DNA from 3 places in the Pseudomonas sp. FME51 genome. Region 3 is predicted to be linked to each of the others. Evidence: predicted binding sites of a transcription regulator. Region 3 holds the regulator's gene; each other region holds the start of a gene.
What was found. The regulator LexA, encoded in region 3, represses DNA repair genes until DNA is damaged. The targets are predictions, from matches to a motif close to CTGTNTNNNNANACAG.
Positions count from the first base shown of each region.

Region 1: the regulator LexA is predicted to act here: its motif matches at 2,402-2,417, upstream of recA (recombinase RecA).
Region 2: the regulator LexA is predicted to act here: its motif matches at 2,068-2,083, upstream of recN (DNA repair protein RecN).

Region 1 covers NZ_JABUYN010000005.1:194,228-199,164, forward strand. Annotated here, with positions in the region: gene INT39_RS11000 (AraC family transcriptional regulator) at 1-793, opposite strand, end outside; gene INT39_RS11005 (regulatory protein RecX) at 851-1,297, opposite strand; gene recA (recombinase RecA) at 1,314-2,351, opposite strand; gene INT39_RS11015 (CinA family protein) at 2,501-3,019, opposite strand; gene mutS (DNA mismatch repair protein MutS) at 3,130-4,937, shown strand, end outside.
Region 2 covers NZ_JABUYN010000015.1:29,809-34,745, forward strand. Annotated here, with positions in the region: gene fur (ferric iron uptake transcriptional regulator) at 1-303, shown strand, start outside; gene recN (DNA repair protein RecN) at 365-2,041, opposite strand; gene grpE (nucleotide exchange factor GrpE) at 2,227-2,808, shown strand; gene dnaK (molecular chaperone DnaK) at 2,901-4,820, shown strand.
Region 3 covers NZ_JABUYN010000006.1:11,166-16,102, forward strand. Annotated here, with positions in the region: gene nagZ (beta-N-acetylhexosaminidase) at 1-198, opposite strand, end outside; gene INT39_RS11915 (L,D-transpeptidase family protein) at 237-722, opposite strand; gene INT39_RS11920 (TetR/AcrR family transcriptional regulator) at 802-1,485, opposite strand; gene lexA (transcriptional repressor LexA) at 1,660-2,271, shown strand; gene INT39_RS11930 (SulA-like leucine-rich domain-containing protein) at 2,283-2,798, shown strand; gene INT39_RS11935 (hypothetical protein) at 2,864-3,103, opposite strand; gene INT39_RS11940 (DUF6586 family protein) at 3,167-3,676, opposite strand; gene topA (type I DNA topoisomerase) at 3,688-4,937, opposite strand, start outside.

The DNA of each region.
Region 1 (4,937 bases), on a different contig from region 3:
ACGGGGACATGCACAGAGAGTGTGCCAGGGATTCACTGGTTGGCCACAATGCTGGATCAAGCTGGCGCAGATGCCGACGGATCTGGCTGGTCAGGCTGGTGGGATCCCGATAGCGCACCAGAATATTGGCCGGCGCCTCGGCGAGAAAACCGGGCACCTCGGCCAGGGTCCGACGCACCGGCAGGTCCAGCGCCTCGGCGGCGAAGATGATACGGGTGCTGGGGCGTGAAAAGCGCAGGTTACCGGAGAACATGACCTGATAGTCGCGAATATAATCCGGCTCCTCGCAACGCAGCTCGACCGCCAGCAGAGGAATGCGCCGCCCGGCCAGCCAGCAGGCCAGGCCGTGCACTATCATCCAATAGGTAAAATAGGCGAAGGGACGTTGAGGTGTCTGACCGTCCTCTTGCAGAACGATTTCTGCCAGACTTCTGCTGCGTACCACCCGGCCATTGAAGTTGCCAAGCATCAGCCCGAGAAAGTTGACGATCTGGATCAGTGCCTGCTCCACCGTCGGCTGGGTGGTCGCCGAACGGCAGAGGAAATTAAAGCTACCCAGCCGCAGGGGGCGTGTAGCCATGGCGAAGAACTCATCATCATGGGCTGCGGCCAATCCAAGCCAGAGCTGGCTGTACAGTTCAACCGGTACGCGCTGATCGGGATCATCCAGCGGCAGGTTGGGCAGACCGAGATTCTCCAGCAGCGAACCGGTATCCGGCCCGGCGTGGGTGAATCCCAGCAGGGCTTCCCTTACCAGACAAACCGAAATGGTGTCTTTATGCCCTGCCGTCATAACGGCTCCCACTCCGCTGCTTTACGAAAAACACCGTCTGCTGTGCGATCGAATGAATCAACTATCCTGGAAATAACCACCGAAGCCGCGGTATTGCATGAAACGCTGCTGCTTCACCCGCTCCTTCAGCTCCCTGGCCTGACCTTCAGGGAAGCGTTTGGCAAAAGCCACCTGCGCCAAGGTGGCCCAATCCCAGGCCGCATCCTGCAGCACATCATCAATCAGCCGCTCCGCCACACCGCGCTGGCGCAGCTCTTCGCGCAGACGAACCGGGCCATAGCCGCGCTGACTGCGTGAATAGACATAAGCTTCACAGAAACGCTCATCGCTGAGCAACCCATCTTCCTGCAGCCGATCCAGCTCGACTTCCGCCATCTCGGTCACCGCTCCACGCTGACGCAGCTTGCGCAACATCTCCGTGTAGCTGTGTTCACGCCGGGCCAGCAGATCCAGTGCTGACCGGCGTATGGCTGCGGGCGTTTCCAGATGCAGTTTGCCAAACACGAGTCAGTTACCGCTATCAACCGTCGAGATCAGCGTTTTCTTCGACTGCGGCCGTCTTGCTGTTGGGCTTGGGCAGCAGTTTGTCGCGGATGGTCTTTTCAATCTCCTCGGCAATCTGCGGGTTTTCTGCCAGGAACTTGGCTGCATTGGCCTTGCCCTGCCCAACCTTATTGCCCTTGTAGCTGTACCAGGCACCGGACTTTTCGATCTCGCCGATCTGCACACCCAGATCAATGATCTCGGCGTTGTGGTAGATACCCGTGCCGTACAGGATCTGGAATTCGGCCTGACGGAACGGCGGTGCAACCTTGTTCTTCACTACCTTGACGCGGGTTTCGCTGCCAATCACCTCATCGCCGTCTTTCACCGCACCGGTGCGGCGAATGTCCAGACGTACAGAGGAATAAAACTTCAGTGCGTTACCGCCGGTAGTAGTTTCCGGGTTGCCAAACATCACGCCGATCTTCATACGGATCTGGTTGATGAAGATAACCAGGCAATTGGCGTTTTTGATGTTACCGGTGATCTTGCGCAGCGCCTGTGACATCAGACGTGCCTGCACGCCGACGTGGTGGTCGCCCATGTCGCCTTCAATTTCGGCCTTGGGCACCAGCGCCGCCACGGAGTCGACGATGATCACGTCAACTGCGTTGGAGCGCACCAGCATGTCGGTGATCTCCAGCGCCTGCTCACCGGTATCTGGCTGGGACACCAACAGATCATCAACCTTGACGCCCAGCTTCTCGGCATACTGCGGATCCAGTGCATGCTCGGCATCAACGAAGGCGCAGGTGGCGCCGTTTTTCTGCGCCTGGGCAATAACTGACAAGGTCAACGTGGTCTTACCGGATGATTCCGGACCGTAGATCTCGACGATCCGGCCCTTGGGCAGGCCGCCCAGACCCAGGGCAATATCCAAACCCAGTGAGCCGGTGGAGATCGACGGAATCGCCTGACGCTCCTGATCGCCCATGCGCATCACCGCGCCCTTGCCAAACTGACGTTCAATCTGACTCAAAGCCGCCGATAGCGCCTTCTTTTTGTTGTCGTCCATTGTGCATCCTCTGGTATGGCGGGTACGCGAACGTCCCGGGGAAATGAATACTGTATATATGGTCAGTGATTATTCCACAGTTGTCCTGCCCCGCCTACCCCTTTTCAGCCAGACTGTGCGTTGATCTGCAAACGTCAGGAAGCTTTGCTTCAGACCGAACGACTCGCCGCCAGCTTCTCCAGCTCGGTAATCAACCCCTGCATGCCGTGCAGTACTGTCTGCGCGCGTACGTCACGCCGATTGCCCTGGATACGCCGGCATTGGCTGATGGTCCCCTGGTCGCGTACGGCCCAGGCAAACCAGATCGTACCGACCGGCTTGTCCGGCGTTCCGCCATCCGGCCCGGCGATGCCACTGACCGCGACAGCCAGATCCGCGTCGGCCGCCTCCAGTGCACCCTCGGCCATGGCCCGTACCACCGGCTCACTGACCGCACCAAATTGCGCCAGATCCTCCTCGCTCACCCCTACCCAGCGCACCTTGCTGTGATTGGCGTAGGTGACAAAACCGGTATCAAACCAGCCGGAGCTGCCGCTGACGCGGGTAATCGCCTCGGCAATCCCGCCACCGGTACAGGACTCGGCGGTAGTCACCCGCAATCCCAACTGGCGCAGAGCATTGCCCAGACGGGCCGCAGCAGCATCGATCAATGGGTCATATTGCGACATTTGCATCTCCTTCAGTATCTTGCGTTCAAACTTGCACTTAAAAGACGGCACCGCTTTGTTAGACTATGCCCCTTTCTTGCACCAACCAGAACTGTCGATCAGGAAGTCCCATGAGCCGCGCCGAAAAACCCGTTACCCACACCCCGATGATGCAGCAATATTTCGGCATCAAACAGCAGCATCCCGATCAGCTGCTGTTCTATCGGATGGGCGACTTCTATGAGTTGTTCCATGATGATGCAAAAAAAGCCGCGCGCCTGCTGGACATCACCCTGACCGCCCGCGGCAATTCTGCCGGGCAGCCCATTCCCATGGCCGGCATTCCGTTTCATGCCGCCGAAGGCTATCTGGCCAAGCTGGTCAAGCTGGGCGAGTCGGTCGTCATCTGCGAACAGATCGGCGACCCCGCTACCAGCAAAGGGCCGGTCGAACGTCAGGTGGTACGCATCCTGACACCGGGCACGGTCAGTGATGAAGCCCTGCTGGATGAACGCCGGGACAACCTGCTGGCAGCGCTGGTAGGCAGCGAGCGCGGCTTCGGTCTGGCCACCCTGGATATCAACAGTGGACGTTTCACTGCCATGGAACTTGCCGGCTGGGAAACACTGCTCGGCGAACTTGAGCGCCTGGCCCCCGCCGAGCTGCTTATCCCCGACGACTGGGAAGCCAATACGCCTATCGAACGCCGTCGCTCGGTACGCCGCCGAGCGCCCTGGGATTTTGATCAGGACAGCGCTCACAAAGCGCTGACCCAGCAGTTCGGCACCAAGGATCTGGTCGGTTTCGGCTGCGCCGACCTGAAACTGGGCCTGGGCGCTGCGGGCGCTCTGCTGTGCTACGCCAAGGAAACCCAGCGCACTGCCCTGCCCCACCTTCGCGGCATTGCCCAAGAGCGCTTTGAAGACAGTGTCGTCATCGACAGCGCCAGCCGCCGCAATCTGGAAATCGACAGCAATCTGGGTGGAGGCCGGGACAATACCCTGCTCGACGTGCTGGACCACAGTGCCACCAGCATGGGCAGCCGCCTGCTGTGCCGCTGGCTGAATCGCCCGCTGCGCGACATGCAGGTGTTGCAGGCACGCCAGGAAAGCATCGCCGGGCTGCTGGAGCAGTATCACTACGAGACTATTCATCCGGTGCTCAAGGGCATCGGCGATATCGAACGTATTCTTGCGCGGGTGGCACTACGCTCGGCGCGGCCGCGGGATCTGGCACGGCTTCGTGATGCGCTGACAGCTCTTCCGGAACTGCAGGCCACACTGGAGCCTGTCACCACTGCGCACATAACCGAACTGGCACAGAAGGTCGCCATCTATCCAGAACTCGCCGAGCTGATGCAGCGGGCCATCATTGATAATCCGCCGGCGGTGATCCGTGAAGGCGGCGTGATCAAGACCGGGTATGACAGCGAGCTGGATGAACTGCAGAACATCAGCGAGAACGCCGGGCAGTATCTGATCGATCTGGAAACCCGCGAACGCGAGCGCACCGGCCTGTCCACCCTCAAGGTCGGTTACAACCGTGTGCATGGCTACTTCATCGAGCTGTCACGCGGCCAGTCTGGCCAGGCCCCAGTCGATTACATTCGCCGCCAGACGCTCAAAGGGGCGGAACGCTTCATCACCCCCGAGCTGAAGGAATTCGAGGACAAGGCGCTGTCTGCCCGTAGCCGCGCGCTGGCCCGCGAGAAACAACTGTACGACGAACTGCTCGACCGCCTGAACGAAGATCTGGCGCGCCTGCAGGACAGCGCCGCCAGTCTGGCCGAACTGGACGTACTGACCTGTCTGGCAGAACGAGCGGCAAGCCTCGACTACTGTCGCCCGCACTTCATCGCCGACAGCGGTCAGCTGTGCATTGAGCAAGGTCGTCACCCGGTCGTGGAAAAGGTACTCGACACGCCTTTCGTCGCCAACGA
Region 2 (4,937 bases), on a different contig from region 3:
GCTGAGGATGTATACAAGGCGCTGATGGAGGCGGGTGAGGATGTCGGATTGGCTACCGTTTATCGGGTTCTCACCCAGTTCGAGACAGCTGGCCTGGTGGTGCGCCACAACTTCGATGGCGGCCATGCCGTGTTCGAGCTGGCAGATGGTGAGCATCACGACCACATGGTTTGTGTGGACACCGGTGAGGTGATCGAGTTTTTTGATGCCGAAATCGAGCGCCGGCAGAAAGAAATCGTCGAGGAGCACGGTTACGAGATGGTGGACCACAATCTCGTGTTGTACGTGAAAAAGAAAGTCTGAAATGACGGCAGGCCGGGCAACAGCCTGGCCTGCTTAAGCTGACGGGCAACCCGTCAGCCGATCATGGCTTATTGCCCGCCAGTTGTTTACGGGCGTGGGCCAGAGATTCCTCGGTAAGATCAACTCCTCCCAACATCCGCGCCACTTCATGCACTCGGCCTTCCTGATCCAGACGATCAATATAGGTGCGGGTAGAGTCGCGTTTCTGATCCTTGCGTACAAACAGGTGCTGATGCCCCTGTGCCGCCACCTGGGGCAGGTGGGTCACGGTCAGCACCTGGCCGCGCTCGCCCAGCTGTCGCAACAGTTTGCCAACGATCTCCGCGGTCGGCCCGCCAATCCCCACATCTACTTCGTCAAATACCAACGTCGGTACCCGTGAAGTCTGCGCGGTGATGACCTGAATGCCGAGACTGATACGTGATAGTTCGCCTCCGGAAGCGACCTTGGCCAGCGGCTTGGCCGGTTGTCCGGGGTTGGCACTGACCAGGAACTCGACATTTTCCAGGCCTTGCAGGGGATATTGGTCCAGCTTGAGCGGATGCAACTCCACCTTTATCTGTCCACCCGGCATACCCAGCTGCTTGATTTCTCCGGTGACTGCCTTGGCCAGGCGTGCTGCTGCCTTGCTGCGGGTGGCGGATAATTTATTTGCCAGCGTGTGAAAGTGTTCGCGATAGGCTTCGAGTTCATCTGCCAGGCGTTCCTTGTCGGCGCCGTGTTGCTGAATGTTTTCCAGCTCGTCGATCAGCTGTTGCTGCAGAGCGGGCAGCTGGTCAGCGTTGATACGATGCTTGCGTGCCAGATCATGAATCACGCCCAGCCGCTCTTCGACCTGTTGCTGGCGCTGGGGGTCGGCCTCAAAGTGGTCCAGATAGCGGGTCAACTCACCGACCGCTTCTTCCACCTGAATCTGTGCACCGGCCAGCAGACTGTGTGCTTCGTCCAGGCTACGGCCATGTTCTTTCAGGCCGCCCAGTCGGCTGAGGCTGGAGGTCAGTGCCTGCAGTACGCTGCCGCTGTCATTTTCGCTGCAGATATTGATGATCTGCTGGCATGACTGCATGATCAGCTCGGCGTTGGCCAGCTGGCGCTGTTCAGTTTCCAGCTGATTCAGTTCGCCATCCTGCAGGCTCAGGTTGTCGAGTTCTTCCAGCTGATAGCTGAGCAGCTGAACCCGGGCGTTCTGTTCGTCACTGGTTTCGCTGGCCTGTTTCAGTGCCTGTTCGGTCTGCCGGCAGCGCTGGGCAGCCAGTTGCACCTGGCGGGCGAGATCACCGGCGCCGGCATACTCGTCCAGCAGCCGGCGGTGGGTATCGGTTTTCAACAATGATTGGTGTTCGTGCTGGCTGTGGATATCGATCAGCATTTCGCCCAGTGCCTTGAGGTCCTGCTGGGGGCAGGGGCTGCCGTTGATATAGCCGCGTGAGCGACCTTCAGCGGTGACTACGCGGCGCAGGATGACCTGTGTTTCATCGTTGGCAAGATCGCGCTGGCTCAGCCATTGCACGGCCTCGGGAATATCGCTGATATCGAAGGTGGCGAGAATGTCCGCCTTGTCGGCGCCGGGGCGCACGGCGCCACTGTCAGCGCGATCGCCAAGGGCCAGCGACAGGGCATCGAGCATGATGGATTTGCCAGCCCCGGTTTCACCGGTGATGACCGACATGCCCCGCTCCAGTTCCAGCTCGAGATGATCGACAATCGCGTAATTGTTAACCGCCAGGTGCACCAGCATGGCGTCGTTCTCCGGAGTTTGTTGTTCTGGTTATTTATACAGTAGTGGTGTGCTGTTCTACAACCCCCTTTGCAACCTCTGAAAAAATGCACTTGAACCTGGAGAGTGAAGCCCCATATAGGGACCAGTAAAGATCAATCCGGCCTGCGGGCCGTGTCGCCTTTTTTGTCAGACAGGAGATATGCATGGTGGACGAACCGAGACAGGAGCTGCAGGACGACGACGCCGCAGCTGATCAGGCGCAGGGTACGGTCGCCGTAGAAGAAGATCTGGTAGCCCGGATTACCAGCCTGGAAGAGCAGCTGGCTGCGGCACAGGATCAGGCACTGCGTGCTGCTGCCGATGTGCAGAATGCCCGTCGCCGCGCTGAGCAGGAAGTGGAGAAGGCGCACAAGTTCGCTCTGGAACGTTTTGCCAATGACCTGTTGGCCGTGGTCGACAGCCTGGAGCGTGGCCTGGAGCTGTCCAGCGATGAAGATCCAGCCATCAAGCCGATGCGCGATGGCATGGAGCTGACCCTGAAGTTGTTCGGTGACACCCTGGCCCGCTATCAGGTGGTGGCGGTTGATCCGCATGGCGAGCCCTTCAATCCCGAGTTGCATCAGGCAATGACCATGGAAGAGCGCGACAACGTCGAGCCCAATACCGTGATCAAGGTATTCCAGAAGGGCTACACCATCAGCGGTCGCCTGTTGCGTCCGGCCATGGTGGTGGTCAGCAAAGCCGGTGTCGGCGGTGCTGCCGGATCGATTGACGAGAAGGCTTGAAATTGACTTTTTTTGACCCCATCTAGGGTTCATACACAGATTGAACAATGCCGCTGAACAATACGCGGCCAGCATATTTGGAGATACAGCACATGGGTAAAATTATCGGTATCGACCTGGGGACTACCAACTCCTGCGTCGCGGTCATGGAAAATGGCGTAGCCAAGGTTATCGAGAACGCCGAAGGCGGTCGCACCACACCGTCCATCGTTGCCTATACCAATGATGGCGAGACGCTGGTGGGTATGTCCGCCAAGCGTCAGTCGGTCACCAACCCGCAGAACACCCTGAACGCCGTCAAACGTCTGATTGGTCGTCGTTTCGACGAAGACGTCGTGCAGAAGGACATCAAGCTGGTGCCCTACAAGATCATCAAGGCCGACAACGGTGACGCCTGGGTGGAAGCCAAGGGCGAGAAAATGGCGCCGCCGCAGGTGTCAGCCGAAGTCCTGAAGAAGATGAAAAAGACCGCTGAAGATTACCTGGGCGAGCCGGTCACCGAGGCGGTGATTACGGTGCCTGCGTACTTCAACGACAGTCAGCGTCAGGCCACCAAGGACGCCGGCCGCATCGCCGGTTTGGACGTCAAACGCATCATCAACGAGCCGACCGCGGCAGCGCTGGCCTACGGTATGGACAAGGCCCGTGGCGACTCCACCATTGTGGTCTATGACCTGGGTGGTGGTACTTTCGACGTCTCGGTCATCGAGATTGCTGAAGTGGATGGCGAGCACCAGTTCGAAGTGTTGGCCACCAACGGCGACACCTTCCTGGGTGGTGAAGATTTCGACATGCGCCTGATCGACTATCTGGCGGATGAGTTCAAGAAGGAAAACGGCGTTGATCTGCACCACGATCCGCTGGCCCTGCAGCGTCTGAAAGAAGCTGCCGAAAAGGCCAAGATCGAGCTGTCCACCAGTCAGCAGACCGACGTCAACCTGCCGTACATCACGGCTGATGCCACCGGTCCCAAGCACCTGCAGGTCAAGGTGACCCGTGCGAAGCTGGAATCGCTGGTTGAAGAGCTGGTCAAGCGCAGCATCGAGCCGTGCCGTGTGGCCATGAAAGACGCTGGTCTGGATGTATCCGAGATCAATGAAGTGATCCTGGTCGGTGGTCAGACTCGCATGCCCCTGGTTCAGAAGACCGTTGCCGAGTTCTTCGGCAAGGAGCCGCGCAAGGACGTCAACCCGGATGAAGCCGTTGCCGTGGGTGCAGCGATTCAGGGTGCGGTACTGGCTGGTGACGTGAAGGACGTGCTGCTGCTGGACGTATCCCCGCTGTCGCTGGGTATCGAAACCATGGGTGGCGTGATGACGGCGCTGATCGAGAAGAACACCACCATCCCGACCAAGAAGTCGCAGGTGTTCTCGACCGCTGATGACAACCAGACTGCCGTGACCATTCACGTGCTGCAGGGTGAGCGTAAACAGGCGTCGCAGAACAAGTCACTGGGCCGTTTCGACCTGGCTGACATTCCGCCGGCACAGCGCGGTGTACCGCAGATCGAAGTCAGCTTCGACATCGATGCCAACGGTATCCTCAACGTGTCCGCCAAGGACAAGGCTACCGGCAAGCAGCAGTCGATCATCATCAAGGCCTCTTCCGGTCTGACTGATGAAGAGATCGAACAGATGGTGCGCGATGCTGAGGCCAATGCCGATGAAGACCGCAAGTTCGAGGAACTGGTGAATATCCGCAACCAGGGCGATCAACTGGTTCACGCGACACGCAAGACCCTGACTGAGGTCGGCGACAAGGCCACCGAGGAAGAGAAGACTGCCATCGAGACGGCGCTGGCCGATCTGGAGCAGGCTATCAAGGGTGATGACAAGGCCGACATCGAAGCCAAGATCAATGCGTTGTCCGAGGCCTCCGGTCCGATGGTGCAGAAGATGTATGCTGAACAGGCCCAGGCGGAGCAGGGTGGCGCGCAGGAAGACGCCGGCAATGCCGATGGCGACGATGTAGTGGATGCCGAGTTCGAAGAGGTCAAGGACAACAACAAGTAGTCCTTGCGTGACCGGGCGTCGGGCCTTGCCTGAGGCCCGGTACACAACGCGGCAAGGCAACGCGGGAGCTATTCCCGCGTTGCTGTTTGTGCCGTAAGGCTTTCTAAAGGAAACAGG
Region 3 (4,937 bases):
CAGCCGTTGCACGCGCCCGCCTTCCTGATCGATCGCAATCAGCATCTCCGGGCGTACCGCACGAATGCTGCGCACCAGCTCGCGCACCTGAGCTGGCGCCTCGGTATTACGAGCAAACAGAATCATCCCGCCCACTTCCGGCTGCCTCAACAACTGGCGATCTTCCGGGGTCAGCCAGGTGCCGGCCAGATCCAGCATCAATGTGCCTTGCTTCAATGAAATGCTCCTGAGTAAGGTTATTCGATGACTACCGGGCAACCTGCCGGCGTCATATCAAAAAGTGTCAACATGTCGGAATTGCGCAGACGTATGCAGCCATGGGACAGAGGAATACCCATCGGCTGATCGTCACCTGTGCCATGCAGGTAGATATAGCGGCGCTGCGAATCACGATCAGCGCCACGATTGACGCCAGATTCTTCACCACATAGCCAGAGTATGCGAGTCAGTATCCAGTCCCGCTGCGGTTGCGCCTCAGCAAGCTCGGCCGACCAGACTTCACCGGTCGGCCGCCGCCCAATGAATACCGCGCCCAGCGGCTGCTCCGCACCAATGCGCGCCCGCACCCGATGTTGTCCACGCGGCGTGCAGCCGCTACCATTCATCTCACCCGCGCCATTCTTCGCTGTGGACACCGGATAGCTGCACAATTGCCGGCCCGCATGGAAGCCGGTCAGCATCTGTCGTTCAAGGGATATATGGATCAGGTCAAGCCGCATGATCAGCTCCGCTGCAAAGGGCACACGATAACGGATCACACGCCCTTAGGTAAGCCCCCGGGCTGGGGCTGGCCAAGCCCAGCTATACGGATTTCAGGGTATTACGTGGAAGCTTTCCAGCTTCATCCGGCAGAGCGCTGCCGGCACGCATACCGGCGGCAAGGAAAGGCACCATCTGGCGCAACACCTCTTCAGTCCCAGCCCGTTCGCCGTGCTCGGACTCAGCGATGGCCTTCAGCGCCTTCATGCTCGACAAGGTAAAGGCAGCGCTGCCCAGCATGAAGTGAACCCGCCAGAACAATACATCGACCGGCAGCTCCGGTGAGCTGTGCACCACCAACCCCATATAGCGCCTGAACACCTTGCCATAGACCTCGCCGAGGTACTTACGAAGATGCCCCTGGCTCTGGCTGAATGCCAGACCCAACAGGCGCATGAAGGTGGACAGATCATGTCCGCTGCGTGGTTTCACCGCCAACACCAGGCGCACCAGCATGTCCAGCAGCGACTCCAGGCCCAGCTCGGGGCTGCCGGCCTGCTCATTGCGATCGAGTTCCTGCTCCAGGCTGCTGACAAAGGGATCGAGAAAGCGGGTGAACACGGCCTGGATCAGCGACTTCTTGGAGCCGAAATGATAGTTCACCGCAGCCAGGTTGACTCCCGCCTTGCTGGTGATCAGGCGCAACGAGGTTTCGGCAAAACCTTTCTCGGCAAATAACTGCTCCGCAGCATCGAGGATGCGCTCAACTGTTTCAGACTGGGCCACTGACTACTCCGACGCTTGGGGTCATATGTTTGAAACATACGTTTCAAACGACATCACTGTCAACTCTGTCATTTCACCACAGCCGTACCCTGCTGCAAATACGGAAACGAACTTGCCCTCCCCCCCGAACTGTATATAATCACAGGGACTGTATAAAAACACAGGCTATAAGAAATGCAAAAACTGACGGCACGGCAACAGCAGGTACTGGATTTTATCAAAGCGCACATGAGCAGCAATGGTTATCCGCCTACACGCGTTGATATCGCCAAGGAACTGGGCTTTCGTTCCCCCAACGCGGCAGAAGATCACCTGAAGGCACTTGCACGAAAAGGCGCCATTGAAATGATTCCAGGAGCCTCCCGCGGTATTCGCCTGCCCGCCGACAGCGATATGCAGGCAGCCGAAGATGCACTGCCGATCATCGGTCAGGTGGCGGCTGGCGCCCCCATCCTGGCAGTGGAAAACATCGAAGATCATTGCCGTATCAACCCCTCTTTCTTCAGCCCACGCGCCGACTATCTGCTGCGCGTACGCGGCATGAGCATGAAGGACATCGGCATTTTTGATGGCGACCTGTTGGCAGTGCATCGTACCAGCGAAGCCAGAAATGGCCAGGTGGTAGTCGCTCGGATTGGCGATGAAGTGACGGTCAAGCGCTTCCACAAACAGGGACGCAAGGTATCACTGATTGCAGAGAACCCTGATTTCGCACCCATCGAAGTGGATCTGCGCGAACAGGAACTGATCATCGAAGGGTTGAGCGTGGGTGTTATACGCCACTGAAGGAGCAGGCCATGCAGTATGCGCGAAATAGAAATTCAGCGGCACAGCCCGACTTATTGCATCACGCGCTGATGTCCTCGCGCCTGAAGGCGCAAAGCCTGACAACAGCCGCCATGCCCGACTGCGAGCCCGACAACGTCGGCTTCAGCGAAATCTGCCTGAATGGCGCACCGCGTCAATGCCTGCAATGGCTGGCGCCGGTACTGCGCGACCTCAGTCAGGCCAACATGCCAGGCTGGCTGACACTGATTGATCCGCCATTGCCGGTCAGCCAGAAGTGGTTGCGAGCAGCTGGACTGGACCCGCAGCGCATACTCATCATTCGCCCCACGCATGGCATGGACGTTGTGGATCTGTGTTGTGAGATTCTGCAACTGGGCCACAGCCATGCGGTAGTAAGCTGGCTACCGACCTCGCCTGGCATTGCTCATCGACTGGAAATGGCCGCGCGCTCAGGTCATTGCGCGAGCCTGAATATCCGCATGGGGAATGCAGAAGCCACTCCGGCACAACATGGCCGCCTGTAGTAGCTGTTCAGGATCTACCTGGAGATGGTAGCCGGGCTGGACTGCCCGGCTCTATCAGGGGGCGCTCAGTGCAACACGCGATGCTCGTCAAAATCCAGATCCGGATCTTCTTCCATGATCTGACCCGCCATCTGCATGCCAGCACCGATCATCGCCTTGGCCACTTCCACGTAGTTGCCCTGCAGGAAATCCCTGGCTTCCTCGGAGAACTCAATGGTCAACAACGGCTTGCCCTCCTCGTCCGGACGGCGCAAGGCAACCGTACCGTCGGCAAGCTCTATGATCTCGAGAAAGGGTGAAGGCATTTTTGTCTCCTGTCAGTCAAGCGGCGCAGTGTACCACAGTGACAGTTCCAGCCCGAGCGCTGCTCACCATTCCCGCATGCTTTCCCGGTAGCGGTCGAGCAGTTTCGACAGCACCTCAATCGCTACGCGCGCCTCAGCCAAACCCCATTCACCACCAGCAGCTGCTGTGCTGGCAATCAGGGTGCCGGCCTTGAGCGGCTCAGTCACAGCAGCGCCTGGCGGCGCATGTAATTGGCGCCATGCCAGTAACATACCCGCAAGCCAACTGCTGCTGTCGCCGCTTTGCAGTGCCAGCTCGCTCAGCTCGGGACTGAGAAACTCGCCATCGCCGATGGCACTCAGCATTTGTTCAACCGTGCTCGTATCCCAGGGCGCCAGGTTATAACGCCCGGACACTTCAACGATCAGCGACTGCGTCGCGCGATAGGCGTGGAACAGGGTGTGTTCCCGGTGATAACGGGCCATGGTCACGGCGTCCAGCGCCGTGGAGGCGCTGGACGCCTCCCAGGACGCCAGCGCCAGCCGAGCGAAGGTCAGCGCTTGGTTGGTGCGGATATAGGCTTCATTTGCCATGCGGGCGTCGCTCAGCTTTTAGTCTTGGCCTTGCCCTTGCGTGCGTCATCGATATTCCATTTCTTGCCATCGTGGAATGCTCGCCAGCCGCTGGGCTTACCTTCAATTTCGCTCTGCACATACTGCTCCTTGCTCTTGCGACTGTAACGAATCACCGTCGGGTTGCCGTCCGGATCAGCAACCGGCGCATCCAGCAGGAAGTGGTATTTGGGGTCAATGGCATCGCGATGCGACAACAGCTCCTTGACCAGTGGCGCACGGGTCTCCCGGTTTTTCGGGAACTGGCTGGCAGCCAGGAACAGTCCGGACGCGCCATCACGCAGCACATAGACATCATCCACCTTGTCGCAGCGCAGCTCCGGCATCAATACCGGATCCATCTTCGGCGGCGCCGCTTCACCACTCTTCAGCAGCTTGCGGGTGTTCTTGCAAGCACTGTTGGTACAGCCGAAGTACTTGCCGAAACGGCCCGTCTTGAGCTGCATCTCACTGCCACATTTGTCACATTCAATCACCGGACCGTCGTAGCCCTTGATCTTGAACTGTCCCTGCTCGACTTCGAAACCGCTGCAGTCCGGATTGTTACCGCACACATGCAGCTTGCGCTGTTCGTCAACCAGATAGCTGTCCATTGCGGTGGAGCAGATCGGGCACCGGCGCTTGGCACGCAGAATGCGCGACTCACCTTCATCATCATCCGCTGCCACTTCGTTACCAGGCACCAGATTCACCGTGGACTTGCAACGCTCCTTGGGCGGCAGAGCATAGCCCGAGCATCCCAGGAAAACGCCGGTGGAGGCGGTGCGGATCATCATCGGGCGACCGCATTCAACACAGGGAATATCTGTTGGTGTCGGCAGATTGCTACGCATACCCTGCCCCGGCTCCGCGGCACTGGCCGCCTTGAGCTTGAGACTGAAATCCGCGTAGAACTTATCCAGCACCTTCTTCCATACCACCTCACCATGAGCAACATCATCGAGCGACTCTTCCATGCGCGCAGTGAAGCTGTAATCCATCAGGTTGGGGAAGCTTTCATTCAGCCGCTCAATGACAATATCGCCCATCTTTTCGGCATAGAAACGCCGATTGTTCAGCGCAACGTAGCCGCGCTCCTGGATGGTGGAGATGATCGACGCGTAGGTGGAAGGACGGCCGATACCGCGCTTCTCCAGCTCCTTGACCAGGCTCGCCTCGGAATAGCGCGCCGGCGGCTTGGTAAAGTGCTGCTTGGGATCCAGCTTGACCAGCTCCAGGACAT